Regions from separate parts of the Paenibacillus sp. UMB7766-LJ446 genome, predicted to be linked through region 2. Evidence: a T-box and tRNA genes for the amino acid it is inferred to sense, from the RefSeq annotation. Region 2 holds a T-box; the other holds one or more tRNA genes.

Region 1 (15,062 bases), on a different contig from region 2:
TGCTCCGCAATGGCACGTCCTATGCCCCGGGATGAGCCTGTTACAATGGCCACTTTACCTGTTAGCTTTTTCATTTACGATTACTCCCCCTCTTGATCCAAATGTAATAATCCTTTTTCTAACAACAACCATACCTGTGCAAATTCCGCATCAATGGTAGGGCTTAGCCACTCATAGGCGTGTGCCGGATGATGAAAACGAGCTGTAGCTTGAAGAATCGCCGTTGCAACCACATCTGGATTGTTGATTTTGAACTGGTTCTCCTGCTGGATGATCTCACTCAAATGACGTATAAGATGCTGCACATGTTTATCGATGATCTCTGCCGATTCCTGTGTCACCCGTGCGTACATCTCAAACAACTCTGCATCGGATTCGGCATAATGACGTTTACGATGAATTAATGCTTCTATATATACTTTAAGATGACGTATTCCCTCTCCGCTATAACTCTGATCCTTAGTTATTGCTGTCAAAGGCGCGATAATCTCATCTTCGAGCCATTGTGCAGTCACGCCTTCAAGTAATTCTTTCTTGCTTTTATAGTGCCTGTAAATGGTTCCGTGACTGACCCCGAGCAATTTGGCGACATCCGTAACAGATGTCTTGGCAACACCGAAACGTCTGAGCGTTTCCTGCGTTGCTGCGATGATTTGTATTTTGGTTAAAAATTCAGAAGTTTTATCCTTTTCCATATGAATAAGATGGTTACACCATCCTCAAGTCACCTCCGTTGAAATTAGATTAACATAGCCCATAACAAATGACAAATATTTATTTTTGTCATTTGTTATGGGCTTGAGATGTCATTTTATCCATAAAAGAAAAAAGAGCCCATTTAATATGGCCCTTTTACAACGTTTTAATTTCTCCTACATGATTGTATATATGCTCCATTTTAAGGATGGAGTTTTGAGTATTGAACTATTCATACATACATTATTAGATTAAATTCAACGATTATTCTTTACTAGAAAACGTACTTAAACAATACGAAGATCACCGCGAGTATGCCACCGAGAATCAGCCAGTTACTGATTTCCCACCAAATGCTTTTCCCTCCGGCTAAAAGCTGTTGTTCCTTTTCTTCATGACGCTGTTTGTGTGTATGTGACTCGGAGGCATGAGGTGGCTTGCTGAAGTCCATCATATGCATTCTCCTTTCCAGCAGCTTTGGTTTATTCTCATTCCATTATAACCCATAATTGAATGAAAATTTGTTAATTCTCAAAAAAGAAGATATAAACGAGCTACGCTAGTATCTATTGAAACTCTTTTATTTTGCAGACAATTCTTCTTCCGTGACCCATTTATGATTCTTCACCGGATCTCCACCTGTAGTTGGTGTATAATCAACCATATATACCGTGGTTTGCTCTGCCGAGTCAATTATGGCTTTAGCGCCTTTCATTCCTGGCATATGATCAGCGTTCAGCACAACCTCTGTTCCTGCTGCATACGGTTGATCTGTATGGTCCTGAATTTCCTCTTGAATAACCCATTTATGATTTTCCACTGGATCTCCACCTGTGGTTGGTGTGTACGAGACTGCATACGCCGTCGTCTCATAAGCCCCCACAATTTTCGCTTCTGCACCTTTCATTCCTGGCATATGGTCCGCGCTCATTATGGCTTGGCTGCCTACTGGATATGTAGGGTTGCTCTTTACGTGAATTCCTTCCGGTAACTCCCCTGATTCGGAGTGGTGCATCTCGCCTGTGCTCGCTGTATGACTGTCACTACTGTTATTGTCCTGCTCAGCATTCTTGCCACATCCACTTAACATCAGACTGCCCGTAATCACCGTAGTCAGTAATAACATTGCATACTTTTTCATGAGTTGCACTCCTTTAGGTTTTTAATTCTACGTCTATAATATACCCCATATGGGTATATTTCAATCAAAATTGAGTTCTATCATTTATTTCCCTAGTGCCCCGAGACATTGACCAGAGAGTAACATAATACGAAAAACCCCCGATTTCTCGGAGGCTTAGAATGAACAACAAAATGCAATCATGTAGTTTACGCATTACTTCGACCTTCCAATATGACCAACGCAGTAATTATGCCAGTTCCACGGAAACATTAACATTTCCTTTGATGCCTTTGGAGTACGGACAGTAGTCATGAGCAAGTTTGACAAACTTCTGTGCAGTCTCCTCGTCCAGCCCCTCAATTTTAACTTCAAGTTCCACTTCCAGCTTCACACCATTATCCGTAGGGTCCGTCACAAGCATAACCGTTGCAGATACCGTACTTTTCTCAATTTCGACTTTGTGTTTCTTCAACTGAAACTCCAGCGCGGAATTAAAGCAAGCACTGTAGCCTGCTGCAAACAATTGCTCTGGATTCGTAGCTGTCGTTACTTTGCCTCCCAGCTCAGGTGGGGCAGCGACATCAAGCATAAATACGTTATCTGGCGATTGTACAATTCCTTGACGTCCACCTGTATTGATTACTGTCGTTTCATATAATGTTTTCATTTGGTTTGGCTCCTCTGTATGTTTTGATTTATTTTGTGATGATGATGTTCTTTTTGTTTAGCTAACAATTAAATTGTACACAATTTAATTGTGTTTGTAAATCATTATTGTAAAATTAAAAAAAACCACCCCCTCGTGTAATACAAGGAAATGGTTGCTTCTTAATAGATAAATGTCTGTTACTTATCCAAAAGTTGAATTCACCTATTTATATATTCGATCCATTACATCTTCTTCTCGAAACCCTCCATCGGCGCAAGCGAATTCTGGTAGTCATTATCCACCTGACCGTCGGTGGTGAAGTGCATGACCTCCCGGAACGAGCCCTCCAGATAAGTCTGCATCGCCAATGGAATGCGCAATTCATCCATATCATATGGAGATATTTGATAGCGAATGCTGGCAAGGTCTCCTGCTTCCACCTTCTGCACCCATTTTGGCTCGCGAATCAATTCCCGGCCGAGTGCAGCCAAGGTTGCCCCGGCATGGATGACTTCTTCCGCATCTTCTGGCCGTTCAATCGATCCAATGCCAATCAGAGGCTTCTTATTGTCCAAAACCCGGACGAATTTGGCTAAGATCGGCTCCTTGTCCTCAGGTTGATTTAAGGATGTTCGTTTGTAGCTGCCCATCGACAGATGAATGTAATCAACCCGAGTGTCTGTCAGCGCTTGGGCAAAAGCCAAGGAGTCTTCGAGTTGGATGCCCGGCATATGAATTTCTTCCGGTGAAATCCGGTAACCGAGAATAAAGGGTTTATCCGCATGGGCATCGATAATCGATGCGACCTCATGTATGACCGCCAGCGGAAATCGCATGCGATTCTCAAAGCTGCCGCCCCATTGATCCGTCCGTTGATTGGAATTCACGGAGAAAAATTGTTGCAAAAGATACGTGTTCGCCCCGTGAAGCTCTACCCCGTCAAAACCGGCATGAATCGCGCGTAAGGTTGCTCTGCCGAAGTCTTTGATAATGCTTTCGATTTCTTCGGAAGTCAGCTCGCGCGGCGTCTCCGAGCCTGTTGGATGTACGGAAGCGATTGCGCTCGCACTGGTGGGTTGAACACCTCTTAGCGTTTTGGAATTCGTTTTACGTCCTGCATGAAAGATTTGTGCAATCGCTTTGGTTCCGTCCTTCTGAATAGCTCTTGCAATTTTGGAAAGTCCTTTAATTGTAGAATCGCTTGCGATGGAAAGCTCACCTTCGAAGCCTTTTCCTCCATCAGTTACATACGCAACACCCGTAATGATCATACCAGGGCCACCAGCACGTTCTGCATAATAATCAACTTCATCATTGGTGATTGAACCATCGAAGAAACTGGACATCGTTGTCATCGGCGCCATAACCACTCTATTTTTCAACGTAAAACCATTCGCAAATGTATAAGGCTGTAAGAAATTACGATTACTTTTTTCCATATATATTCTCTCCTTCTTTCAGGCTTGTTCACCCTTGTCTCTGTTTCATGAGTTATTGTATAGTAGGGTGAAACACGAGTATAGTATGCACTTAAAAGATAGATACTATCTAAAAGGAGAGTGAATATGGGAATGATGGAGGAAGTAAACGTTAAACCATTTTCACATGCCATGTCGATGATCGGCGGAAAATGGAAAATGCATATCTTGTTTTGGCTGTGGAAAAATAAAACATTACGTTATGGAGAATTAAAAAGAGCGTTGGGAGGCATTACGCATAAAATGCTAAGCTCTCAACTGAAAGAATTAGAGTCAGATCGATTAATTATCCGTAAAGAGTACCCACAATTACCACCAAAAGTAGAATATTCTTTGTCTTGTGAAGGTTTAACGCTGATGCCTGTACTGGAAGTTCTCTGCAATTGGGGAAGACAGAATCTTGCTGATTTGCAGAAAACTCAGTGAACGTACTGCAGTGAAGGATGTATTTCTTTTACTTTTCTCCCCCAATTGTCCCCCAAGACTTCCATAATGCCTATTCATAAACCAGACAAAAAGAAAAAAGCCCTTGCTGCGCAAGGACTTTTTGTTATGATCTGTAGTGGGCTCGAACCACTGACCCCTACCCTGTCAAGATAGTGCTCTCCCAGCTGAGCTAACAGATCATGATATTTAATTGTTTTCCAATCAAGTAACAGTATCATACCAAGTAACCGTGTTCATTGTCAATCGTTTAATTGGTAATATTTTATCCGTATTGGTGCACAATAAAGGAATGATTACCATTTCGATGACGAGGTGACTTCCAGTTGAGAAACAATAGAGAACGCAAAATACGTTTATATTTAACTGCCAAAAACTTAATCTGTTTACTTGTGCTTGTTGTACTAATCAGCGCTGCTGTCGGTTGCAGTTTAGAGCGGGATGAACATACGGTACAATTCCAACAATTAAAGGAGCCCAATGAGGTTAACGATGATCTGCCTGTCTGGCTGGATGTGTATTCCAAGTCTGTTGTGCATGATGTTTACTCTCCACAAGGCAATGTTGAAGTCTTACCCTGAGGAACATGATATCGCATTTCACTCGTCTTCGTCCCACTTTTTGGAGTAAGCCTTCTTGGTCACATAATACAATAAAGCTATCATTCCGGCCGACATCAAAAGTGTGATTGCCATCACTCCTGCCATGCCCATGGTTAGCACCTCATCTCCCAGTATGTTCCAGACTTAACTATACAGGAAAAGCATTTTTTTGTATAATTCAGACTGATAGCGTAGAGCAGAAAGAAGGAATGGAATTGGCAGCTGAGATTAGTTATGTAACGACTGAAGAACAACTCCAGAAAGCGCTGGAGATTCGCAATCATGTTTTTGTGATCGAGCAGCAGGTGCCTGCTGACATTGAGATTGATCAATATGATATCATCAGTCCTGATGTGCATCACGTATTGTTGAGTACGGATGGACAGGCTGTAGCCACAGGGCGTCTGATCTATTACACCAAGGATACTGCCAAAATGCAGCGGATCGCTGTGCTCCAATCTCATCGTGCATTCGGCTATGGTCGTGTACTTCTGTTAGCCATGGAAGAACGAGCTCGCGAATTGGGATTGGTTTACTCCATTTTGGATGCCCAATGTCAGGCGCAAAAGTTCTATGAAAAGCTCGGATATGAAGTGATCTCGGAAGAGCCTTTTTATGATGCAGACATTCTGCACGTTCGTATGCAAAAGAGCCTGTAACTATCCTTTTAGTGCAATATGAAGCCATGTTGTGCATACTTTTTTTTGTTCCGGACATGCTAAAGAGGAAACCAGATTCCTATTTGGTCAGATAAAGGAGAGTGTGACTTCATGGATCAAACGACACGCGAAAGCTTCACAGCAGTACAAAAAAATGGTGACGGCGATCTGACGGCGTTTCAAACTTCATCTGGACGTGTGCTGGATTACCAACAGGCACTGGCGGAAGTCAAAGCAGGATCAATTGCAGGTGTGAACGTCTTTAAAGGCAGAGATGGCGAAATGTACATTCGTGGTGACGCAGACGGCGACCCGACCAATAACCTTGATCAACTTCCAATTTTCTAAAATAGATGCTTGCTGCTTAACAAGGCGCCAATCCGGCTTTCCGGGTTGGCGTTTTTTCTTTCGTTTTAATATTCGGTAAAATATTTCACGGCATCGCCAGCAGGCTGGCTTTTGCGAATGGGCTGTGATTCCTCCCATGCCTGCAGAATTAATATACCTTCCAGTGTAGACTTGTTCTCCCACACAATATGCTGCCTGCGCTCAAGCTCCAGCAATGACTCGTGAATGAACGCCTTGCTTCTTCCTGTCTTATTCTCCAGCTCATCCATTCGAGGCACTCGGCGACGCTGCCCTGCATAATTAACAATAATACGCAAAATTTTGCGCTCAAAATCATTCAGCATATTTCTTCCTTCCCTTCCTTATGGAGAACGGGACGCCATGCCAGAATACCTTGTTCCAGAAACGTTCGGGGGGCCCCTTCTTTTCCTGCGGATGCTCTGATCATCCCTCCTCGTACACTGTTGATTCGAATCTGCCGCTGTGTAATATGCCCTGCACGATCCATGTAGACGAGTTCCACCATCTGACCAATATATTTCCCTAGCATAATCATCCCTCCAATAAGAACATGTGTTTGTTTTATTATTATATGCGAACATAAGTTCTTTATTCAACAACTAAAAAAAGGATTTTATTGAAATCAAAAAACCAGACTCCCCCCTTTTTATAGGGAAGTCTGGTTCTTATCCAGCTTGCTAAGCAAGCAATCAATCTTTTATACCTTTCGCGCTACTGTTATACGACCTCATCGACCTCATCGACCTCATCTTCGATCTGATTCCGTGAATTCTACTTTTTTCAGCTGCTGGGTAGACGGATTAAAATCTACATTCACATATACAGCAAATTGTTTGCCCTCTTTATTACGTACCCATAACTTGAACTGTTCACGGGATTGGTCTGCTGTAAGCGAGGTGCGGCCGATATGTTTGTAATCCAAAATGTCCACATTGTACTTGGTTTGCGTTTCCTTCACTGCAATGATTCCCCACTTCGCATAGTCAGGGATCGCGGTTGCTGAACTTGTTGTTAGTCCACTTAAACTTAGTACCACCGTCATCAGTGCAACAATGAGCATTCTCATATCATTCACTCCTTGGGCAACGTTTACGTTAGCCTGCCCTGTAGAAGTTTATTTTACACCAGTAAACGAAGGATAATCGTAACCGGTTGCTGGAGCGTTTGAACTGTACTTATCGCCATCTTATACCGTTCGATTGGAGAACTGAAGCTGATCCCCCATTCACCCTCCGATAACAGATTTCGCGTTGATGGATCTTCCGGCTTTTCCAAACCGTATTTTTCTATAAGCGCATCTCGTGTTTGCTGATCCAACTCGATCGGAGCCTCTGCATATGCCGTGACATCACTACAGCCCAAAACTACAAATAATAGAACACTCCATCCCACCATAAACCAACGTTTGTGCATTTCTCCTGTTTCTCCTTCATTTAAATAACATCATCACAACCAGATATACTTCATTCGTCCTGATTGTACATAAATAACATGAGATTGGAAATAACAAATGTAGACTCCATAGTATACGTCTAAAGCCTCATTTGCATAATTATGGGTTTAGCATAGTGAATATACGTGTAATAGGCCTTGACGGCATCACTTCATTATTCTGAACAATCATTTTGAGGAGGTTACACCCGAATGTTCAAACGTATGGATGAAATCGCAATTGAAATCCCAAATGTCGAGAAACCAGACCCGAATGCAGCGGCAGCGATCCAAGAATTGCTGGGTGGTAAATTCGGAGAGATGTCAACGTTGAACAACTACCTCTATCAATCGTTTAATTTTCGCTCCAAGGAAAAATTGAAACCCTTCTACGACCTGGTGATGAGTATCACCGCCGAAGAATTGGGGCATGTGGAACTTGTGTCTCATGGCATTAACAAATGCCTCAGAGGTTCAACCGAGTACAAAGAGCCTGACGATACACCGCTTGGTTCCGTGAAGGATACTCGTCTGTCCTATCATTTCCTGGCTGGTGCACAGGGAGCCATGCCTTTCGACTCCATGGGCAATCCATGGACAGGCGCACATGTCTTCAACAGTGGCAATCTGGTCGAAGATCTGCTGCATAACTTTTTCCTCGAATGCGGAGCACGTACTCATAAGATGAAAGTTTACGAAATGACCGATCACCCTGCAGCCCGGGCGGTAGTTGGTTACCTGCTGGTACGCGGCGGTGTGCATGTGGTTGCTTATGCCAAGGCGCTTGAGATTGCAACCGGAGTAAATGTAACCAAATTGGTGCCGATTCCATCCCTGAGCAATAAATCCTTTAACGAAGCGTGGAAATACGAAGAAAAAGGCCTACACACCAAGCTGTATACCTATAGTGATAAAGACTTTACTGCGATCAGTCAGATCTGGAAAGGCACACACCCCGAAGATGGACAACCCCTGGAAGTCATTCAAGGCGTACCTGAAGGGTTCCCGATCCCCGAAGCTCCTGCGGTGGAAGAAGAATTCGCCCCAGGCATTTCGCACGAAGACTTCAAGGAAATTGCACGTCGTCTGAAGATGGCGGGGAATATTGCGGATTAAGGTAGCGTTATGTAGTGGATGTATTAGTTGTTGTTGATATGGCATGAAAAATAGATAAAGCCCTCGGATTTTGCTGCTTTGGTGGCAGGATCGAGGGCTTGTTTTTATATGTGCATATTTGAAGTAAAACTTAACTCATGTTCACTCAGAAGCCTATGAAGTCGCCAGAACTGACTCTTCACGTCGGCTCATCACTTCAATCAGCATGTTGGCTCCCAGTCGAAACCCCTGAACAAATGCAGCTTCGCTATGCATACCATCACATTGACCACACAAGTCAAACAACTGTTCAAGCTCACGGAATTCTTCCTCGCTCAATCGATTTTTCCATTGTTCTGTCATAGTTGCAATTTGTCGGCCTAATAATTGATATTCAGGATGAGTTGGCATCATCGTCTCATCCGGGCGAAGTCGCCCGTTATAAAGTGCTTCCAATATCGAATTCATGTGCATCCTCCTAGGAATGTAATCGCATCGACTTGAATGAGCCTTCTGCACATGGTAGGATATTTATGCAGTCAGCTCATTCTTAGTGATTGCGGGATAGGAAGCAGCGCTGTTCTTCGTGGGACGAACGCTGCTTTCTTTTTTTATTTTTGGAGTTCGTCGTACACCTTTTCAATCCCTTTACGAATAACATCCGAGCGAGTGGTGTTCAGCTTTTCGGTGCAAGCATCAAGCTTACTCAGAATGGCCTGATCGGCACGTACTCGAATTAATTCACTTTTGGGATTGTCAGATAGTGGACGCCCCATCTTTTTGGACGACATCGCTTCACCCCACTTTTTGTGTCCATAATAAATATATTATTGTAGCAACAAAAAGTCAATTCAATTGTAAAACATACGTTCGTTTTTTGTGGTTTCCAAATTAAACACAAATGGATCTCAGTTCAACTCAGAAAAATATTACTCAAGTTATATGCTTGACAAAAAACAACCCTGAAAGGCATTAAGCCGTTCAAGGTTGTTAAGGGCTGCTCCTCAGTATGAACTTTCCTGAATCACTGAACAGCTTGTTATTGTATTTTATTCAGTAGCGGCACTATAACCTCATCCAATTCCTCAAGTGTCTCACTTTTTGTAGGATTTTTCAAAATTCTTTCCAAATCATCCTTCAATATTATTAGATATTGCGAAGGCAACCTACTGATTAAACCACTGAGCATAAAATATTCCCACTGTGGATCTTTTGTTTTAAATACATTTTGGATATGGGGAATTAGTTCTTCTCCGAATCTCAAAAGTAAATCTTCTACGGATTTAGAAATGGGCCAATTTCCATCTTGTAACCACTCCATAAGTTCGGGAATGATCTTCTTTAATTCTGCATCACTACATTTACTTAACTTACGTATGGCCTTAACATCATGCTTGTCTCGGGGAAGCCATTCCCTAATATCCATACAGATTTCCTCTTTTCTACTTCTAACTCCATGAAGGAATTCCATCATTCTTACTTCTGCTCCCCCACTGGCACTTAAATCTTCAAATACAGGATCAACAAATCATCTTTGCTCTCAACCACATAACCAGTGAAGCCTTCTTCTCTTGTGCATTATCTTGAAAATACGTTTCACATATGATAAAATTTCCAATAAATGTAATTTAACAACCGTGCTGACTACATCAATTACTCTACTCTATTCCTCTTGTACCAGTACCTAACCCATATAATCAATGCCACACATAACAAAATTGCACAAAATCCCCAGGTGAAAAATAAAGCCAGTCCCAACCCGATGTTGGCCCCAATATAGCCCCCGCGTAGCTCCGTATATAACGCATAACCCAAAGGTACGCTGCCTACAACAAAAAGTCCGATCAACCATCCGCCCCAACGTTTAGAAACAGATTCCCCTCCATCTTTGGAGTTCTTCTCGATGCCTTGAGCCAAGAAAATCAGCGATAAAATCAATATTAGCCAAGTTATGAAAATGTATAGCATATGATGTTCCCCTCCCTTAGCATGAACCTTAACGATAAAAGCAGCACGCAAATTTGGTACCCTTTTAATGAATATTACCACCAACCCAACTTAAGCAAACCAGAACAAAGGATATCAACATTTATACGTTTTTCGGATCACAAAGGCAGACATTCTGGTACAGCCAAACGAAAACGCATTATTTTCATTAAGCTTGCCGACAGGAGCATTATCGGACAGATTAAAAATCAAAAAAGACGCCCTCGTCCTTACTCATATAAAGTAGTAGAACGAAGTCGTTATTTTTCATCATTATTTAGCTGTTATAAAACACACCGTGTCACATTTACGCACCAAACTGTGCATAATGCAGACGGCTGTATACTCCACCCGCTGCAAGCAATTCCTCGTGACGCCCCTGCTCCGTAATTCCCTGCTCGGCAACGACAATAATGCGATCCGCATTTTTGATGGTAGCCAATCTGTGGGCAATGACCAGGGTAGTCCGTCCCTCAGACAATTCAGCAAGCGATTGCTGGATTGCAGCTTCGGTTTCCGTGTCGAGTGCAGATGTAGCTTCATCCAGAATGAGAATCGGTGGATTCTTCAGGAACATGCGTGCAATCGACAAACGCTGTTTCTGTCCGCCGGACAGCTTCACGCCGCGTTCACCAATTAACGTGTCCAATCCTTCCGGCATGGAAGTAATAAGTGTTTCCATCTGCGCACGGCGAGCCGCCATCCAGATGTCTTCTTCGGTTGCATCCAGCTTGCCATAGGCAATGTTCTCACGAATGGTTCCATCGAACAGGAACACATCCTGCTGAACAATTCCAATCTGGCTGCGCAATGAATCCAGCGTCATGTCCTGAATCTCCTGACCATCGATCGTGATGCGACCTTCCAGCACATCATAGAAACGAGGCAGCAGACTGCACAGCGTTGTTTTCCCTGCACCCGATGGTCCAACCAGGGCTACCGTTTCACCAGCCTGGATATTCAGGTCGATTCCTTTGAGAACAGGCTCCTGATCCGAATAACCAAACGTCACTTGCTCATAACGGATATTTCCACGCAGGTGGGATACCTTAACGGCACCCGGACGGTCTTCAACATCCGGTTCCATATCGAGCAGTTCCGTATAACGTTTGAAACCCGCAATTCCTTTGGGATACGTCTCAATCACGGAGTTGATCTTCTGGATTGGTGTCAGGAACACGTTGGATAACATAATAAATGCGATAAATTGACCGTAGCTCATACTGCCTTGAATGACAAACCATGTTCCACATACGAGTACAAAGAGGGAGACCAGCTTCATCAGCATATAACTGACGGAAGAGTTCCAGGCCATGATTTTGTACGCAATCAGCTTCGTTTGGCGGAAACGACTGTTGTTTACAGCGAATTGAGCTTTTTCATGTTCTTCATTGGCAAAAGCCTGAACAACACGGATACCACTTACATTGTTTTCAACACGTGCATTGAAGTCTGCAATATCCCCGAACATTCGGCTAAAGGCCTTGGACATCTTGCTGCCAAAATACAGGGAAAGATAAATAATGAGCGGTACGATGATAAATGTTAACACGGCCAGATTTCCATTGATGCTCATCATAATGCTGAATGCACCAATCAAGGTCATCACCGCAATAAAGGCATCCTCCGGACCATGGTGGGCAATCTCCCCGATATCCATCAGATCATTGGTCATGCGGGAGACCAGGTGCCCGGTTTTGGTATTGTCAAAGAAACGGAACGACAGCTTCTGTACATGATTAAACAGCGCCTTACGCATATCGGTCTCGATGTTAATCCCAAGTTTATGTCCCCAATAGGTCACCACAAAGTTAAGGAAAGAACTCAACAGATAGATCGCGAGCAATGCAAGACATGCCCATAATATCCAGTCCCAGCGTCCCCCTGGCAACAGGTCATCCACGACTCTATTAACTGCCAGCGGAAAGGCCAGCTCCAGCAGAGCTACGAAAATCGCGCAGCTAAAGTCCAGAATGAACAGCTTTTTGTACGGCCTGTAGTAGGCAAAGAAACGGCGAAGCATGGGCTGAAGCCCTCCTTATAGCAACCATACCGCATGATTGCTTTCTATTTCGTTTTGCTCAAGAGATACAGGAAGTATGGGGCTCCAATGATTGCAACCAGAATCCCTGCTGGAATCTCAGAAGGCTGTAGAATGACACGCCCGAGCGTATCTGCAACAAGCACAAGCAATGAACCGACCAGTGCGGATGCAGGCAAAAGGAACTGATGTTTCGGCCCCACGAGACGACGTGCCAGATGTGGACCGATCAGACCCACAAAACCAATTCCGCCACTGACGGATACGCAAGAACCGGCCAGTCCCACGGCAGCAGCGAGCAGGATCAGTCTTTCACGCTCAACCGGAGCGCCAAGACCGCTCGCTGTTTGATCCCCAAGGTTCAGTACGTTCAGCACACGAGCCTTATACAGAACAAGCGGTACTAACACCAGGAGAAATGGCAGTAATGCCTTAACGAATTTCCAATTCGAACCCCAGATGCTTCCTGCCATCCAGGTCGCCACAAATTGATACTTCTCCGGGCTAAGCCGAAGAGTAAGCACGATCATAGCAGAGCTAATCCCTGCTGCCACACCAATCCCTGTAAGCAGCATGCGCGTAGGCATGAGACCTTCTCCCTTTTTGTAAGAGAGCACATAAATCAGGAAGGCTGCAAAGGTTGCCCCAATCAGGGCCAGGATCGGCAGTAAAAATACGGGAGCAGCCGTCGTTGTTGGGAAAAAGGAAACGAACAGCATAACAACCAATCCGGCTCCAGCGTTGATGCCGAGAATCCCTGGATCAGCCAGAGGATTTCGGGACACCCCCTGCAAAATACAGCCGGACAGCGCAAGTCCTGCACCGACCAAAACCGAAATGACGATACGTGGCAAACGGAATTCAAACAGGATCAGCTCTTGCTTATCCGTCCCACCACCAAACAAGGTACGCATGACCTCAAGTGGAGAAAGCCGAGTGAAGCCTGTATTCATACTGATAATAAAAGCTGTAATAATCAACGCACCAAGCACAATCAAGACAATGGTGCTTTTTGTTCTCTTTTTGCGTTCCGCTCCAACCAGAGTTGAGGATTCCATCGTTACAGCGTCCTCCTTTCTTTACGCGCCAGATAGAGGAAGAAGGGTACCCCAATCAGGGCAACCAGGGCGCCAATTGGCGTCTCGTATGGCGGGTTAATCATACGTGCAGCCAGATCCGCGAACACGAGCAGCAGACTGCCCATCACTGCGGAACATGGAATAATCCAGCGATAATCGACCCCAACCAATTTACGAGTCAGATGGGGAATGATCAGTCCTACAAAACCAACCGCACCAACCACGGATACGGCTGTACCTGCGAGGATCAGTACGACAACCAGACCAACCAGCTTGATCAGGCCAGTACGTTGCCCCAATCCAACGGCGATGTCTTCTCCCAAGCTAAGCAGCGTAATGGAACGAGAGATAATAATCCCTGCAATAAGCGCAGCCAAAACCCATGGGAACATGACTTCCAACTGGGACCACTTCGTCCCGGCCACACCGCCCGCTGTCCAGAATGCGAGGTCTTGTCCAATTTTGAAATACAACGCAATCCCTTCACTCAGCGCGGACAACATGGCAGATACTGCCGCTCCCGCGAGAACGAGCCGGAGAGGTGTAAGTCCAGATTTGGACGCAGCACCGAAACCATAAACCAATAATACCCCAAGTCCTGCCCCGACGAAGGAGTACAAAATGATATACATATATGGCATGCCCGGGAAAAAGGCAAAGCAGATAGCGAGTGCAAATCCTGCGCCAGCATTCAGTCCGAGCAACCCGGAATCTGCCAGCGGGTTACGGGTCATCCCCTGCATAATCGCACCAGCTACAGCGAAGCAGGCACCAACCATCGCTCCGCCCAGAATACGCGGTAACCGAATCTCCCATATGATCTGATGCGGAGTCAGATCAGGATTGAAGTTGAAAATCGCCTGCCATACAACGCCCAGCTTGATATCTGCGGCACCAAACGAAATGGACAACGCCATCCCCAGCGCGAGCAGCAGAATCCCCCCGGTCAGGATCAATGTGGCAGCCCAGGGACGAGTGTGTATTTTGGCTGTCGGTGATTCCGCAGGCTGATTTTCCGGTGAAACTTTCGAGCTCATATGTCTCCACCCTTGTTATGAGTGGCGTAGACAGACCCTATGTACATAACAATCACCTCTCTATTAATACAAAACTGATAATGATATTGATTCTCATTCCCATAGATCATTGTATGTCAACGAACTGTCTCTGGCAATGGACAAATGGGACAAGTTTATTGCATAAATGAATTTTTATACGTAAAAAGGGCTGCACGAAGCATCGTAGCTCGCAAAAAAAAGGAACTGCAAACGAGTTGTTCGTCTGCAATTCCCACTTTATTTTGGACTAACTTCACTTGTATTGGTGTAATTCTTAACGAGCCTGTACCGCAGTCAGTGCTGCCAGGACATCAGGCACATCGGTAATAATCGCTTGCACGCCCATGTCAAT
Region 2 (15,062 bases):
TTCTCCTATAACCTGCGATACAGCCATACAGCAGCAATAATACCAATCAGACTCAGGAGGCTCATTTGAAATTGAAGTGAAATATCATAACTGATAATATCCAGATCAGCCTGCGGCGACCAACGAATGGTCGTGGCTTTCGTTAGAAAGGCAACGGCCTTTACAGGCTGCAGTGCCTTGGCGATCCACGCACCGGCCAGCCAGCCGAGCAGCAGAAACAGCAATAACATGCCGAAGTTTTTTTTCATCGGTGATCTTCCCTCGCCATTTTTTGACACCCACATTATTATACGGGGTTTTGTACGTCAATACAAACACAAATCCGGCAAGGGGAACTATTTCCAGTTCCTTGCCGGACAGGTATTTCAAGGCTGTGTTATGGGAAAGCGTTGATTACTGTTTTATCGCCTCAAGCCATTTTTTTTGCTGTAGTACATATTCCATCAGATCGGACTGTACAGACCACATATGCACATTCGCCGGATTTTTGTTGTATTCGGCAAGTGCGGTTACCGCACTGTTCATCGATTTTTCCATCGCGGATACATAGGGTTGTACGTCTGCACTCAGACCCGGTGCAATACTATTCAAACCAGTCAGCCAGAGTTCATGTTGGTTCTGTAGTGCAGTCATCGTTTCGGCTGAGACGGCTTCAGGAACAGCTTGACCGAGCTGCTGGATCGAGAGGGTAGACAGTTGTTCTACCAAAGTTGATCCACTTGCGAAGAACTGCTGAACATCCTCTGCTTTTCCGCCGAATACTGCTGGATTCACTTCAGGGTTGACGATTTCCTTGACGTACAGTTCCACACCTTCGGCCTTAAGCCTTGTGCTAAGCAGCTTGGCCTCCTCACGGTCAGCCGAAATGCCTGCGTATACCCGATTACCATCCTCCGGGTCGGAGCCTGCTGCAATGCCTGCCTGGGACAATTCCACCTTCGCCTGTTCAGCGCGTTCAGGAGAACTGAATACACCGTATTGCAGTGCATAATAACTGCCGCCTGTAGTTGCTGCTTGGAGCTGCTGTTCCGAACCAGCCACTCCCCCCTGACCTGTCACAGCCGACACCGCCTGATTGGCGGGAATCTTGCTCCCAGGATCTACGGCCCCTTCCCGATTGAAAAAAGAAAGAATAACCATGCCGAAGAGGGCCCCGGTTACAAGTGCACCGGTAACTGAACCTATCATTTTCCAGCCCCTCGGGGGACGATTTCGCTTATAAGAGTAATTTTCACTATCTGCAATCCAATTATGATCACCATAATTCTCGTCCGATCTGCTCTCGTCCTCATCCCCCGGATATGCAGTAAGGTGATTATAGTTGTATTCGGGCTCATCAAGTATCTCATTCTTGTCCGTTCTTTGGTAAGGTTCAGGTACAGTGGAGCCTGTCAGCATCGTCTCTCCCCAGTCTCCGGGTATATCCTCTGGTGTCCATGAAGGCGTTGTATTTAACCGCGTTGGCGTTGGCGTCGGTGTTGGACTGTGCGGAATTTCTTCACTCAAAGCGGCAAATGTGCTGGATGTGGGTATCCCCTTGTTTTCAGGCTTGTCCGACTCGTTATCCCCAAAGCGAAACGTCATTCTAGCATTGCTCACCCCGTACCCTCTCCTTTGTCCCATTTATAACAGCTATATGCGAAGAGAATCTGAAACATTCCATTTCATGCAAAAAACCGCCCGCTTCAAAATGAAGTCAGACGGTTTTAAGGATGTAATTATTTCAACCCTTTGGCAAGTGTATCGCCAACTTTCCAGATATCACCTGCACCCATTGTGAGCACAAGATCACCTGGCTGGAGTCGGTGCTGCAAATCTGCAACAACTTCTTCCTTTGTCGGAAGATAACGCGCAGAAGCATTACTGTTCTGAACGATAAGTTCAACCAGTCTGGCCGAGTGCACACCTTCAATCTGTTTTTCACCCGCAGGGGAATAGATATCGGTAATGAGAACCTCATCCGCTTCTGCAAAGGCGCGACTGAACGCATCAAGCAGGAAGAACGTACGTGTGTAACGCTGCGGCTGGAATACTGCAATGATACGTTTCCCCGTCGCTTTGGCGGCACTGATCGTAGCCTCAATCTCGGTCGGGTGATGAGCATAATCATCAATAATCAGCATATCACGCGCCTCACCCAGCACCTGGAATCTGCGTTTCGCTCCATGGAACTGGATAATGGCAGCCGTAATTTTCTCGAATGGAATACCTGCTTCCAAGCATGTAATGACCGTAGCCATCGCATTATAAACGTTATGTTTACCTGGAACGGACAACTCCACCGTACCCAAAGCATTCCCCTCGTGGTTCATTGTAAAGGAAATTCGGCGATCACCAAGCACGATATCTGTTGCTGTATAATCAGCAGCATGGTCAATGCCGTATGTGGTCACCCGTGATTTTAACGCTGGCAAAATAGCTTGAACATTTTCGTCATCAGAACATACAATGGCCGTACCCTCTGGACGAATTTGACTCAGGAACTGCACATAAGCCTTTTTGAGTTCCTCAAAATCACTGTTGTAATTCTCAAGGTGATCCGCTTCAATATTCGTTACAATACCTAGCCAAGGGTGATACTGCAAAAATGAACCGTCGCTTTCGTCTGCCTCCGCAACAACCCAGTCGCCCTGGCCTGCCTTGGCGTTAGTACCCACGTTCATGATTTCTCCGCCAATGATGTATGTCGGGTCTGTATCACATTTATCCATAACGAGTGCAATCATGGATGAAGTGGTTGTTTTGCCATGAGCCCCCGCCACAGCCACACCCTTGCGCTCGTTCAGCAAACGCGCCAGCATCTGGGCGCGATGCAGAATCGGGATGTTCAGCTGTTCGGCTGCCACACGCTCCACATTATCCGCCGGAGCTGCCGTAGAGTAGACAACCAGGTCTGCCCCATTTACGTGCTCTGCCGTATGTCCGATATATATTTTCGCTCCCTTGGCTGCCAGCTTCTCGGTCAACTCCTGTGAAGCGACATCCGATCCGGTAACGGTGTATCCCATCTCAAGCATAACTCTCGCGATGGCACTCATGCCATATCCGCCAATCCCTATAAAATGAACGTGTTCCGATGTATTTAACAAAACTTTCACCAACCTTTTTCAGAATCGGTTTGATGCAAAAGGGCTGCCCGCACATCTGCAATCAGGTACAATGTGCCGGACACCACCCCCAGATCTTCCGCTTCCGTCCGTGACTTCAATAGATCAAGTGCCTTTGCCCATTCAGGCTCGACGATGATTTCCAGCTCCGGTTTCGCAATGGCGGGACGTACCCGTTCGACAATCTGCAGCAATTCGGCTGCAGCCATTTTGCGTCGGAAATCTGGCTCGGTCAGGATCAGCGTATCCACTAGTGGTAGTATATGCTGTAAATACGCTTCGTGATGCTTATTCGCCAGCATGCCCATCATCAAAATTAACTTGTTGTGAGGATATACTTCGATAATGCTCTTGGCCAATGATTCAGCCCCTTCCGGATTATGTGCTCCATCCAGTACAATTCGGGGTTCATCAACAACTTTCTCAAACCGGCCTGCCCAGAAGGCATTCTCCAGTCCAAGCGCAATATCTTCGTCATCCAGCATAAATGCCATGTATTGCCGAAGTAACTCAAGTACCATAAGCGCACCCGCTGCATTTTCGCATTGATGTATGCCTTGCATGCGTATGCGAGCGTCCAGATCACGGAACGGTCCTGTAAAATGAAAGGATTGACCGTTCTCATCACTGTCCAGTCTATGATAGGAGAAACGATCTCCTGCCAGATACACGGTTGAACTTAACCGTTTTGCGGTCTCCCGAATCACCTTCACAGCCTCTGGCTGCGTAGCACAGGTAACAACGGGTACCCCCGCCTTAATAATGCCTGCCTTCTCTCCTGCAATCGCCTCAATCGTATCTCCCAGTACATCCGTATGGTCCATACCGATATTGGTAATGACCGATATCACGGGTGTAACAATGTTCGTTACGTCCATCCTTCCCCCGAGCCCTGTCTCCCATACCACAATGTCCGGGTAGCATTCTTCCGCATAATACAGAAGGGCGAGTGCCGTGGAAACCTCAAACATTGTAGGTGATCCAAGGGGAGTTGTAGCCATCTCTTGGACTAATGGATACAGGCGGTTCGAGATTTTGAGCAAAGTTTCTTCAGGAATATCCTCACCGTTGTACTGAAAACGGTTTGTGAACTTGGTGATATAAGGGGATGTATACGTTCCAACATCATATCCCGCCTGAAGCAGCACTGACGTCAAAAAAGCGCAAGTCGAACCTTTGCCGTTCGTTCCCGCGACATGAATAAATTTGAGACGCTGGTGAGGATTGCCCAGCAATGACATCAATCCCTCGATTCGTTCCAATCCGGGTCGGATGCCGAAAGGAATAAGGCCATTGATCCAGTTGACTGCCTCGTCATAGGTAAGTAAAGGAGCTGCTATTTCTGTCCCGTTAAGTTCCGTCATATGATTCACCTTTGGTTTTGAGTTTGGTTGAAAAAAGCGGCCGGATGGCGCAAAAGCACTCCATCCGACCCGAATACATTAACCTTTCAGTTCCTTGATTCGTGCAATCACTTTATCCCGTTTGTCGGAATAATCCGCTTGCTTGGCGCGCTCTTCCTCGATAACCTTGGCAGGAGCCTTGGCAACAAAGCCTTCGTTCGCCAGCTTTTTCTCCACACGGAGTACTTCGCCCTCAAGGTTCTGCAACTCTTTCTCCAGACGAGCCACTTCCTGTTCAATATCAATAAGACCCGCCAGCGGCAAGTACAGCTCAGCCCCAGTAATGACAGCAGTCATTGCTTTATCCGGTGAGCTCAGATCCAGGCCGCTGTCGAACTCGGACGTATTACAGAAACGTTTGATGTAATGGCTGTTGCGTTCAATGATGCTGGATGTCTCTGCGTTGTTCGCTTTCACCATCAATTCGATTTTCTTGCTCATAGGTACATTCACTTCTGCACGGATGTTTCGCACTGCACGGATGGTATCCATAAGCAGATTCATCTCGGCAACGGCTTCTGGGTTCTCCAATGCAGGATCATATACCGGCCAGGAAGCCAATGTGATCGTCTCGCCCTCATGCGGCAGATGCTGCCAGATTTCTTCCGAAATGTAAGGCATGAACGGATGAATCAGGCGCATGGTCTGATCCAGCACATAAGCAAGCACCGATTGTGTTTTCTTCTTGGCAACCGAATCTTCCCCATAGAAGGACAACTTCGCAAACTCGATATACCAGTCACACAGGTCATCCCAAATAAAGTTATACAGCAAACGGCCTGTTTCTCCAAATTCATATGCTTCGATTAGACGCGTAATATCACGAGAAGTTTCGTTCAGGCGGTGCAAAATCCAGTAATCCGCTGTTCCAAGATCTCCACTAATATCGCGATCTTCATAGGTGAACCCTTCCAGATTCATCAGGGCGAAGCGTGATGCATTCCAGATTTTGTTTGCAAAGTTACGAGCCTGTTCCACACGCTCCCAGCGGAAACGGAGATCCTGCCCCGGAGTGCTGCTGGTAGAGATCATGTAACGCATAGCATCCGCGCCATATTGCTCAATCACATCCAGCGGATCAACACCGTTGCCAAGCGATTTGGACATCTTGCGTCCGTCTGCATCACGAACAAGACCGTGCATCAGCACATCTTTGAACGGAACCTCTTCCGTGAACTCCAGAGCGGTAAAGATCATGCGCGCCACCCAGAAATAAATAATGTCATACCCAGTTACTAATACACTTGTCGGGTAATAACGTTTCAGATCTTCCGTGTCTTCCGGCCAGCCTAATGTAGAGAACGGCCATAATGCAGAGCTGAACCATGTATCCAGAACGTCTTCATCCTGTCTCAGCTTGCGCCCAGCGTATTCTGGCAGTGTTGTCGGATCTTCAGCAGATACAATAATTTCTCCAGTCTCCTCGTCATACCAGGCAGGAATACGATGACCCCACCACAATTGACGAGAGATACACCAGTCACGAACATTCTCGATCCAGTTCAGATACGTTTTCTCAAAACGATCCGGAACAAAACGAACCCCTTCACCGCTTTGTTGCTTCTCAATCGCTTTTTCCGCGAGCGGCTTCATCTCAACAAACCATTGTGTCGACAAATACGGCTCAACGACAGCTCCTGTCCGTTCGCTGTGTCCAACCTGATGCGTGTGATCCTCGATGTTGATCAATACGCCCTGTTCTTTCAGATCTGCAACGATTTGCTTGCGGCAGTCACTGCGATCCAGTCCCTGATATTTGCCTGCGTCGGCATTCATCGTACCGGTCTCATCCATCACCGTAATCTGTGGCAGATCATGACGGAGGCCCACTTCGAAGTCATTCGGATCATGAGCAGGCGTAATTTTCACGGCGCCACTTCCGAAATCTTTATCTACATACTCATCTGCAATAACCGGAATTTCGCGTCCGATGATAGGCAGCACAAGCACTTTGCCAATCATATCTGCGTAACGCTCATCCTTCGGATGAACAGCAACTGCCGTATCTCCCAGCATCGTTTCAGGGCGAGTTGTCGCTACTGTGACATAACCACTTCCGTCTTTGAGCGGATAACGCAGGTGGTACAAGTGACCCTGAACTTCTTTATATTCAACCTCGATGTCGGACAATGCAGTCCGGTTCACCGGGTCCCAGTTAATAATTCGTTTGCCTCGATAAATGAGGCCTTTTTCATACAGTTGAACAAACACTTTACGCACAGCCTGAGATAAACCTTCGTCCAGCGTAAAACGTTCACGCGTATAGTCGAGCGACAAGCCCATTTTGCCCCATTGCTGACGAATAGTTGTTGCATACTGGTCTTTCCAGTCCCATACTTTCTCCAGAAACTTTTCGCGTCCCAGATCATAACGAGTCAGACCTTCTTCACGCAATTTCTGCTCGACTTTGGTTTGGGTAGCAATTCCTGCATGGTCAGAACCCGGCAGCCACAGTGCATCATAGCCCTGCATCCGCTTGGTACGAATCAGAATATCCTGCAGTGTGAAATCTAGCGCATGCCCGATATGGAGCATTCCGGTTACGTTCGGGGGTGGGATTACAATCGTATAAGGTTCAGCATCTTTACGCTGGCCTGCCTTGAAATATCCATTTTCCATCCAAGTGGAATACCATTTTTGTTCCGCAGCTTTCGGATCATACGTGGTCGGCATTTCTGTTGCAGCTGAATTTTTTTGTTCAGACATGTGTCATTCCTCCGTTACTTATTCATCATCGCCAAAAAACAAAAAAACCTTTCATCCATCAAAGGACGAAAGGTTAGCTTTCGCGGTACCACCTTTGTTTCACGCAGATAGAAAGACAGACTTCCCCTCCTATACTTACGTGACACTTCAAGCAGATAACGGCTGCGACCGGCCCATCCTACCTCAGGTATGAATGACTCATCCCTTGTATTCAAACAGGCAACTCCCGGGCGACTTCGATCAGTTGGTTCCTACGGAATTTCCCAGCGTTACAATCCCGCTCTCTGAAAGGTCATACTGTCTACTACTCCCGATCCACGTTGTTCTTCAAAAAACCTAAACACATCATACCCTGCCCGTGCCCGATAGTCAACCTGACAACAGCGGAAAAAGCGCGCTGCAATGCAGGTTGAGGGCAGATAAAGCAAAAACCCGCCATCCTCAAGGGATCACGGGTCGAAATGGACATTAACCTACCTACAGTTAAGGGATATATAGAATCTGCCCTTCTTCCACAACCTGTTCGGATAACCGGTTATACAACTGGAGCTCTCTGGTACTTAACTGATATCGGTCTGCAATCGTATCCAGTGTCTCTTCACGCTGTACAATGCATAATTTCACCTTACGAAACGGGGTCTGATCCACAAGGGTGCCGAGAAACAGGTTCTTCCACTCTACATCATCAGGCTGATATGCTTCTTCCTGCAGTACTCCAGCGAGTGCCTCTTGCTCCCGTTCAGCTTCCGCCTCACGTGTCACTCTGCCAGAGGATAACAAGGAGGAGATGCCTACGCCCTCTGCCTGTTTTGGTGCAGACTCTCTCTTGCTGCCAAAAGCAACCTTGAGCTCCGGCTTGTCTTCCGTTTCAGCCACAGGTTCAGGGATAAAGGCTTCTTTTTCTTCAGCGGACTCATTGGTGTCCGATACTTCATGAGGTTTGTATTCTTCCGAAATTTCCGGTTCAGATGTTGCGAAGACATCCTGCCAGTTCTCCGACTGGGAATTTGCCGGGACATCTGCTACCGCCTGCTCCTCTTGTTTGGATTCAGATCGGGCAGATTCAAAATGCCAAACGTTCGGTGCTGCTGGTTCATCCGAAGGCTTTGAGACCAATTTGGAATCGGCCTGCTCCGAGTTCCTTGAGTTCGTATGTAAGGTCTCGACGGAAGGCTCGGACCAAACTGACGACTCTTCAGTCAGAGGAAGCAGAGGCTCAGATTCAGGGTAAGAAGCCAACCTGTCGGCTGTCTCCGCCAAAAAAGACGAAACTGGAGAAGGCGTTTCGGATACATTCGATTGCGCTTCATCCTCTTTGTCCCTCAAGGACAAGGACTCTTCGTTTTCAGCCGATATTGGGCTTGGCTGCGCGTATCCAGCCCCTTGCTGCCCGTTCTGAAACTGCTCAGGAGAAACTTGATATAGATGTGCCTGCTGCGACTCCTCTTCATTCCGTGCCGTCTCATCTCCAGCAGAAGGATCAACGAATCCCTGACTGCCATAGGCAGGCTCTGCTGTACTCGTAAGCCCTTCCTCTTCGCTCCGTTGAAGCAGGTATTCCTGAGCAAATACATTGGGATCGCTGCCTGTCTGCTCCAGTTGAGCTGAACGGTCACTCTGCTGAGGGTCAGGCGAATGTACAACGGTAAACTCATCTGCTGACCAGACCTGCGGCTCCTCCACCGGGAAGCCCTCAATGCCGCGAAGCGACAATACGCCTGTAATATTCAAACTTCGGTTGGATAACAAATCGACATCAAAATTTTCAATCTCAATGGAAATATCCTCAAGCGATCTTACCCGGTTCAGGGGTACCGTGATCTCCACCGGGATAAAATGTTTGAGTTCCTCCGAGATCTCGTTCTCTCCCCGATACGCACCTGTCAGCAAAAGATGGCCTCGCAATGTTGCATGATCATCCTGACCTATCACCTGAATGCGAGGATAAAGCTCAATTTCCTCCAGTTCCTCAATCGCAGGGACTCCCTCTGACAAATGAACGCGCTCATAAATATCGAACCGCAAACCATAAGGTTGATTCAACAAAGGTGGCGTCCTCCTTTCGGCATATGTTCACCATGATCCTTCTCATGGGACTGATCCATGGTCCAAATCCTTCGTTACCCCATCTATATGCCTTGAATGAGATGAGCATGCCACCTTTTGTGCAAACCTTTCCGTTTATTGGTCCTTGCCTTCACGTTGTGCCAGTTGTTCGAGATCCGCCGGCCAAGGGTCAACCACTTCAATTCGTACGCCGGTCAGCGGATGGGTAAAACTCAGTGTCTCACCATGAAGCGCCTGCCGGCCAATCGAATCCTTTCTGCCCCCGTATAACTCATCCCCTATGAGGGGGTGTCCTGCATAACTTAAATGCACCCGAATCTGATGTGTGCGTCCTGTATCCAGTGTCAGCCGTACAAGAGTAGCTCTATCCCATACCTCCACGATCTCCACATGGGTTACCGCTTCCTGCCCACCTTCCGAGACACGTCTGCGTTGCTTGTGGTGCCTGTCCTTCCCGATCGGAGCATTAATCGTATTCAACTCTGTGGATATCTGACCGCCTGCAATGGCGACATAATGGCGTCCAATGTCTTTACGCCGCATCGCTTCATCCAGTTTTGCGAGAGCAAAAGCATTTTTGGCATATAAAACAGGTCCTGTCGTGTCCTCGTCCAGACGATGAACATGGCGTACATTCGCCTGAATATTATTCATTTCGTAGTAGGAGGCTACCGCATGATCCAGCGTAATCGCTTGATCCGCACGGCTCCCATCGGGATGCAGCTTCATTCCGGCAGGTTTGTGCACGACCAGACAGAAATCATCCTCATACAAAACATCAATATCCGCCCACCTGGGCTCAACGTCAATCGGCTGAGACGCAAAAAGGGCCAGCCGAAGCCGGTCCCCTGCCAGTTGTATGCCCTGGTTCGTCTTTAGCTGACGCAGCAATTTCTCCGGAAACTGAAGTTCAGACAGAAGCCATTGCTCTGCAGCTGCCTGCCTGTCTGGACTGCCTGTCACCACTTTGCCTGGCATCAGCTCAAGCCATTCCCCACGGCGTTTCCAACTTTTAATCGTCATAATGATTGAAGAGCCTTACGGTTTGCCTCAATCGTATCGTCAATATCCTGCTCCGTATGCACGCCAGAGACAAACATGCCTTCGTATTGAGAAGGGGCAACACTTACACCTTGATCAATCATGGCCGCAAAGTAACGACGGAATTGATCCAGGTTGCTTTCTTTGGCAATATCATAATTCGTAACGGGAACAGCACTGAAAAATGGACAAACCATTGAACCAACACGGTTAATCGTAATCGCTATGCCCGCCTCTGCTGCATTCTTTTCAAACCCAGCCTGCAAGCGTGCAGACAGCGTCTCCAAACGGTCATAGACCTCTGGCGTCAGCAATTTGAGCGTGGTATAACCTGCTGCCATAGCCAGCGGATTGCCGCTCAATGTACCTGCCTGATAGATCGGTCCGGTTGGAGCAATTTGTTCCATCAGATCGCGTCTGCCGCCATAAGCGCCAACCGGAAGTCCGCCACCGATGACTTTACCCAAGCAGGTCAGGTCAGGTGTAACGCCGTATCTCCCCTGCGCACAGTTCAGTCCCACACGGAAACCGGTCATGACTTCATCAAAAATAAGCAGACTGCCGTACTGAGACGTCAAACTGCGCAAGCCTTCAAGGAAGCCCGGAACAGGAGGCACAACGCCCATATTACCTGCAACAGGTTCCACAATGATTGCTGCCAATTCTTCACCGTAACGTTCAAAAGCAAGCTTCACCGACTCCAGGTCATTGTATGGAACCGTAATCGTATTGATAGCCACACCTTCAGGAACACCCGGGCTGTCAGGCAGACCCAGTGTTGCTACGCCAGATCCTGCTTTGATCAGCAAGCTGTCGGCATGCCCGTGATAGGAGCCTTCAAACTTCAAAATTTTACTGCGTCCTGTTACCCCACGTGCCAGACGAATCGCACTCATCGTTGCTTCCGTACCGGAATTCACCATCCGCACAATATCGATCGAAGGCACTCGTTCACAGACGAGTTTTGCCATCTCTGTCTCCAGCAGCGTTGGCGCACCAAAGCTGGTTCCTTTAAGGGCTGTCTCACGCAAAGCTTCTACAACATCAGGATGTGCATGTCCCATAATGAGCGGACCCCAGGATCCCACATAATCAATAAAAACATTGCCATCAATATCATAGATTTTGGAGCCTTCTCCGCGCTCTGCATAGATCGGGGTAAGCCCAACCGATTTGAACGCCCGAACCGGGCTGTTTACACCCCCAGGTATGTACTGTTTGGCTTCTTCAAATGCGCTGCGCGAGCGCTCATCATTACGACGAGTTCCTTGTTGTGCAGTCATGAACATCCTCCTTAGTGATGAGGCCCCTCCAAACTTATTGGATGAGGCCTTTTATATTTTTTTGATAAATCATAATAAGTTTTGTTCATCCTAGCTGTTATTGAAGCAAGCTAATTACTTCTTATTTCTCTGACAACCAGCGTGAAGCGTCTTTTCCGTAGTACGTAATAATCATATCTGCACCCGCACGTTTCATACTCAGCAGAATTTCCATCGCCACTTTCTTCTCATCAATCCAGCCTTGAATCGCGGCTGCCTTCACCATGGCATACTCTCCACTTACGTTGTAAGCAACCAGTGGAAGATCGAATTGGTCCTTGATCGTACGCATGACATCCAGATAGGAAAGCGAAGGCTTCACCATCAGCATGTCCGCTCCTTCCAGCACATCCGTTTCGGCTTCACGCAATGCTTCACGGGCGTTCGCCGGGTCCATCTGATACGACTTGCGATCTCCGAATTGCGGCGTAGAATCCGCAGCTTCGCGGAATGGACCGTAAAATGCCGACGCATATTTCACCGAGTAGGACATAATCGGAATGTGACTGAACCCATTCTCATCGAGTCCGGCACGGATCGCTTGAACGAAACCGTCCATCATGTTGGAAGGAGCAATAATGTCCGCGCCTGCCTTGGCCTGGGATACTGCCGTTTTCACGAGCAGATCCAGCGATTCGTCGTTGAGAACATCTCCGCATATGTGACCGTCCACTTCTACGGTATGCACCATGCCGCAATGACCATGATCCGTGAATTCACACAGACAGGTATCAGCAACAACCAGCAGCTCAGGATACCAGGATTTAATCAGCTTCGTCGCTTCCTGCACAATGCCATCTTCCGCGAATCCAGACGAACCGACACTGTCTTTGGTTTCGGGAATACCGAATAACAGCACAGCCGGAATACCCAACTCGGCAATCTCCTTCACTTCTTCCTGCAGACGATCCAGCGAGAAGCGGAATACGCCCGGCATGGATTTGATCTCGGATTTTACATTTTCACCATAAGTCACATAGATCGGTTGGATAAAGTCATCCACAGTCAAATGGGTCTCTCTCACCATATTTCGAATACCTGTGGATTGACGTAAACGGCGATGCCGTACAATTGGAAAACTCATATGTGTGAAACCTCCCTAAATAGTTATATAGTGCAAAAAGCGAAGCGCGCCGGTATCGTAATGATTCAGCACGCTTCATCTATCGATTGCGTTCAATTTATATGTTCAACGGGGAAAGGCAGCTGCCGCAGCAGGCTTTCGTTCCCACTCACACAAGACAGAGATCAGGCTCTCAATCGTTGCTTCTTCAGCCATCATGGTGACCTTCAAGCCTGCTGCTTCTGCCGTGTTCGCTGTAACAGGCCCGATACAAGCAACCTCTACGTTTTTCAATAAAGGCAAGGGATCCTGTAATCCCATCCGTTTTAGAATGTTCAGGAAATTAGTAACGGTGGATGAGCTCGTGAAGGTCATCGCATGAATGCCGCCCTCTTCGAGCAGCTTCAGCAGTTCATCGTCATCCTCGCCAGCCAGGATGGTGTCATAGATAATGGCCTCGGTGACCAAAAGCCCTCGCTCCCTCAACTGTTCCGGCAACCAGGTGCGAGCAAGATCTCCGTGCGGAAGCAGCACCTTCTGGCCTTCCTTCAGCTCACTTTCGAAAGCCTCCAGCATGCCTTCGGCCTGAAAAGGTCCTGGGATGACCTCGGCAACGATGCCATACTTACGCAATGCCTCCCCAGTGGAAGGTCCTACCGCAGCAATTCTCGCTTGATGGAGCGCACGGACATCCTTCCCCTGCTGCTCCAAATGACGGAAGAAAAAATCCACCCCGTTCACACTCGTGAAAAATACCCAGTCAAACGTATTTAACGCACCAAAAGCCTGTCTGACACTTTCCTGTGCCGACTCCGTTGATGGCATTACGGTCTCGATCACCGGAAATTCATAAGGTTCACCGCCAAGCTCCTCAATCCGGTTCACTAATTCACTAGCCTGACTGCGTGCCCGCGTTACCAGAATGCGTTTGCCAAACAGCGGCAGTGCTTCCGCCCATTTCAACTGCTCACGCTGGTTCACCACCTCACCTACAACAATGACAGCGGGCGGTTGGAAGTTTGCAGCAATGACTTTTGCTTCGATATCTTCTAGCGTGCCTGTTATCGTTTCCTGCTCTGCTCTTGTGCCCCAGCGAACCAATGCCACCGGTGTTTGTGCCGGGCGTCCATGGCGAATCAACTGTTCACTGATATATCCAATTTTGGAGACACCCATCATAAATATAAGTGTGCCTGTTGCATTCGTCACTTTATCCCAATGGATGCTGCGATCAAGCTTGTCCGGACTCTCATGCCCCGTAATGATGGAAATGGAGGAAGCATAGTCGCGGTGGGTCACAGGTATTCCGGCGTAAGCAGGTACACTTATGGCTGAGGTTACACCAGGTACAATTTCAAAAGGAACGCCATTTTTGCGTAGCAAGTCAGCCTCTTCGCCTACGCGTCCAAATATCGTCGGGTCTCCCCCTTTAAGTCGGACCACAACCTTACCTTCCAATGCAAGATCAACCAATAGCTGGTTGATTTCTTCCTGCTTCATCGTATGTCGATCCGGGCGTTTACCCACATATATCTTAACCGCGCCGGGCTTCATTTGTTTGAGTAGTCTTGGACTGGCCAATCGATCATACACTACTGCATCCGCTCTACCGATTGATTCCCAGCCCTTTACTGTAATCAGCTTGGCGTCCCCTGGACCTGCACCAACCAAAAAGACCTTTCCCACCATGTCTCTTCATCCCCTAACTTCTGCCAGTATCTGCTCTGCTCCCCGTTCAATCAATCTCCAAGCCACTTCTTCACCAAGACGAACCGGATCTTTGCCCGTCAAGGCTTCTTTAAGAATCAGCCCGCCATCCGGCGTTCCGACCATACCTGTTAATTGTAACGCGTTTTGTCCATTCGCGGAATCTGCATCTTGCTGTGGCACCCATACGGCATGAGCTCCAATCGGAACCTGACAGCCCCCATTCAATACACTAAGGAAGCGACGTTCAGCCAACACAGGAAATGCCGTTTCCGGGTCGTTGTACAACTGCAACAGATGAAGCAGTTCCGCATCTTCCTCACGGCACTCAATGCCGAGTGCACCCTGACCCACTGCAGGAAGACAAGCTTCCTCTGACAGATATTCCGTAATTCGATCCTGCCAGCCCATTCGATACAAACCTGCGGCAGCCAAAATAATGGCGTCCAGCCCTTCGGTCTCCAGCTTGCGCAGACGGGAATCAATATTACCACGAAGTGATTCAAGCTGCAGATCCGGACGATATGCTTTCAATTGACTGGAGCGACGCAGACTGCTCGTCCCCACTCTTGCGCCTTCCGGCAATTGATCCAAGGTAAGTCCCCCATTCGAAATCAGTGCGTCACGGGGATCTGCCCGGCGAGGA

What was found. A T-box is a leader RNA that pairs with one kind of tRNA and senses whether it is charged. The one in region 2 lies ahead of QP794_RS17945 (valine--tRNA ligase), so its partner is inferred to be a tRNA-Val.
Region 1: it encodes a tRNA-Val, which carries the amino acid that the T-box ahead of QP794_RS17945 (valine--tRNA ligase) is inferred to sense. The anticodon was not compared.

What each region holds. Positions count from the first base shown of each region.
Region 1 is NZ_JASOYM010000008.1:23,641-38,702, reverse strand. Features, by position in the region: gene QP794_RS19610 (SDR family oxidoreductase) at 1-74, opposite strand, end outside; gene QP794_RS19605 (TetR/AcrR family transcriptional regulator) at 81-695, opposite strand; gene QP794_RS19600 (hypothetical protein) at 971-1,150, opposite strand; gene QP794_RS19595 (DUF1541 domain-containing protein) at 1,277-1,837, opposite strand; gene QP794_RS19590 (organic hydroperoxide resistance protein) at 2,067-2,486, opposite strand; gene QP794_RS19585 (NADH-dependent flavin oxidoreductase) at 2,711-3,907, opposite strand; gene QP794_RS19580 (winged helix-turn-helix transcriptional regulator) at 4,034-4,372, shown strand; tRNA gene QP794_RS19575 (tRNA-Val) at 4,500-4,572, opposite strand; gene QP794_RS19570 (hypothetical protein) at 4,717-4,971, shown strand; gene QP794_RS19565 (GNAT family N-acetyltransferase) at 5,208-5,651, shown strand; gene QP794_RS19560 (DUF3892 domain-containing protein) at 5,763-5,999, shown strand; gene QP794_RS19555 (hypothetical protein) at 6,065-6,343, opposite strand; gene QP794_RS19550 (hypothetical protein) at 6,337-6,549, opposite strand; gene QP794_RS19545 (DUF3889 domain-containing protein) at 6,766-7,086, opposite strand; gene QP794_RS19540 (hypothetical protein) at 7,140-7,433, opposite strand; gene QP794_RS19535 (manganese catalase family protein) at 7,665-8,567, shown strand; gene QP794_RS19530 (DUF6809 family protein) at 8,721-9,014, opposite strand; gene QP794_RS19525 (CopG family transcriptional regulator) at 9,158-9,337, opposite strand; gene QP794_RS19520 (DUF5071 domain-containing protein) at 9,586-10,020, opposite strand; gene QP794_RS19515 (hypothetical protein) at 10,200-10,514, opposite strand; gene QP794_RS19510 (ABC transporter ATP-binding protein) at 10,840-12,555, opposite strand; gene QP794_RS19505 (FecCD family ABC transporter permease) at 12,600-13,631, opposite strand; gene QP794_RS19500 (FecCD family ABC transporter permease) at 13,634-14,689, opposite strand; partial or broken gene QP794_RS19495 (glycerophosphodiester phosphodiesterase) at 14,985-15,062, opposite strand, start outside.
Region 2 is NZ_JASOYM010000007.1:20,953-36,014, forward strand. Features, by position in the region: gene QP794_RS17925 (DUF4321 domain-containing protein) at 6-248, opposite strand; gene QP794_RS17930 (SPOR domain-containing protein) at 394-1,599, opposite strand; gene murC (UDP-N-acetylmuramate--L-alanine ligase) at 1,719-3,038, opposite strand; gene QP794_RS17940 (bifunctional folylpolyglutamate synthase/dihydrofolate synthase) at 3,095-4,471, opposite strand; gene QP794_RS17945 (valine--tRNA ligase) at 4,550-7,216, opposite strand; T-box leader at 7,275-7,543, opposite strand; gene QP794_RS17950 (LysM peptidoglycan-binding domain-containing protein) at 7,700-9,262, opposite strand; gene QP794_RS17955 (RluA family pseudouridine synthase) at 9,398-10,306, opposite strand; gene hemL (glutamate-1-semialdehyde 2,1-aminomutase) at 10,303-11,607, opposite strand; gene hemB (porphobilinogen synthase) at 11,729-12,730, opposite strand; gene cobA (uroporphyrinogen-III C-methyltransferase) at 12,836-14,398, opposite strand; gene hemC (hydroxymethylbilane synthase) at 14,405-15,062, opposite strand, start outside.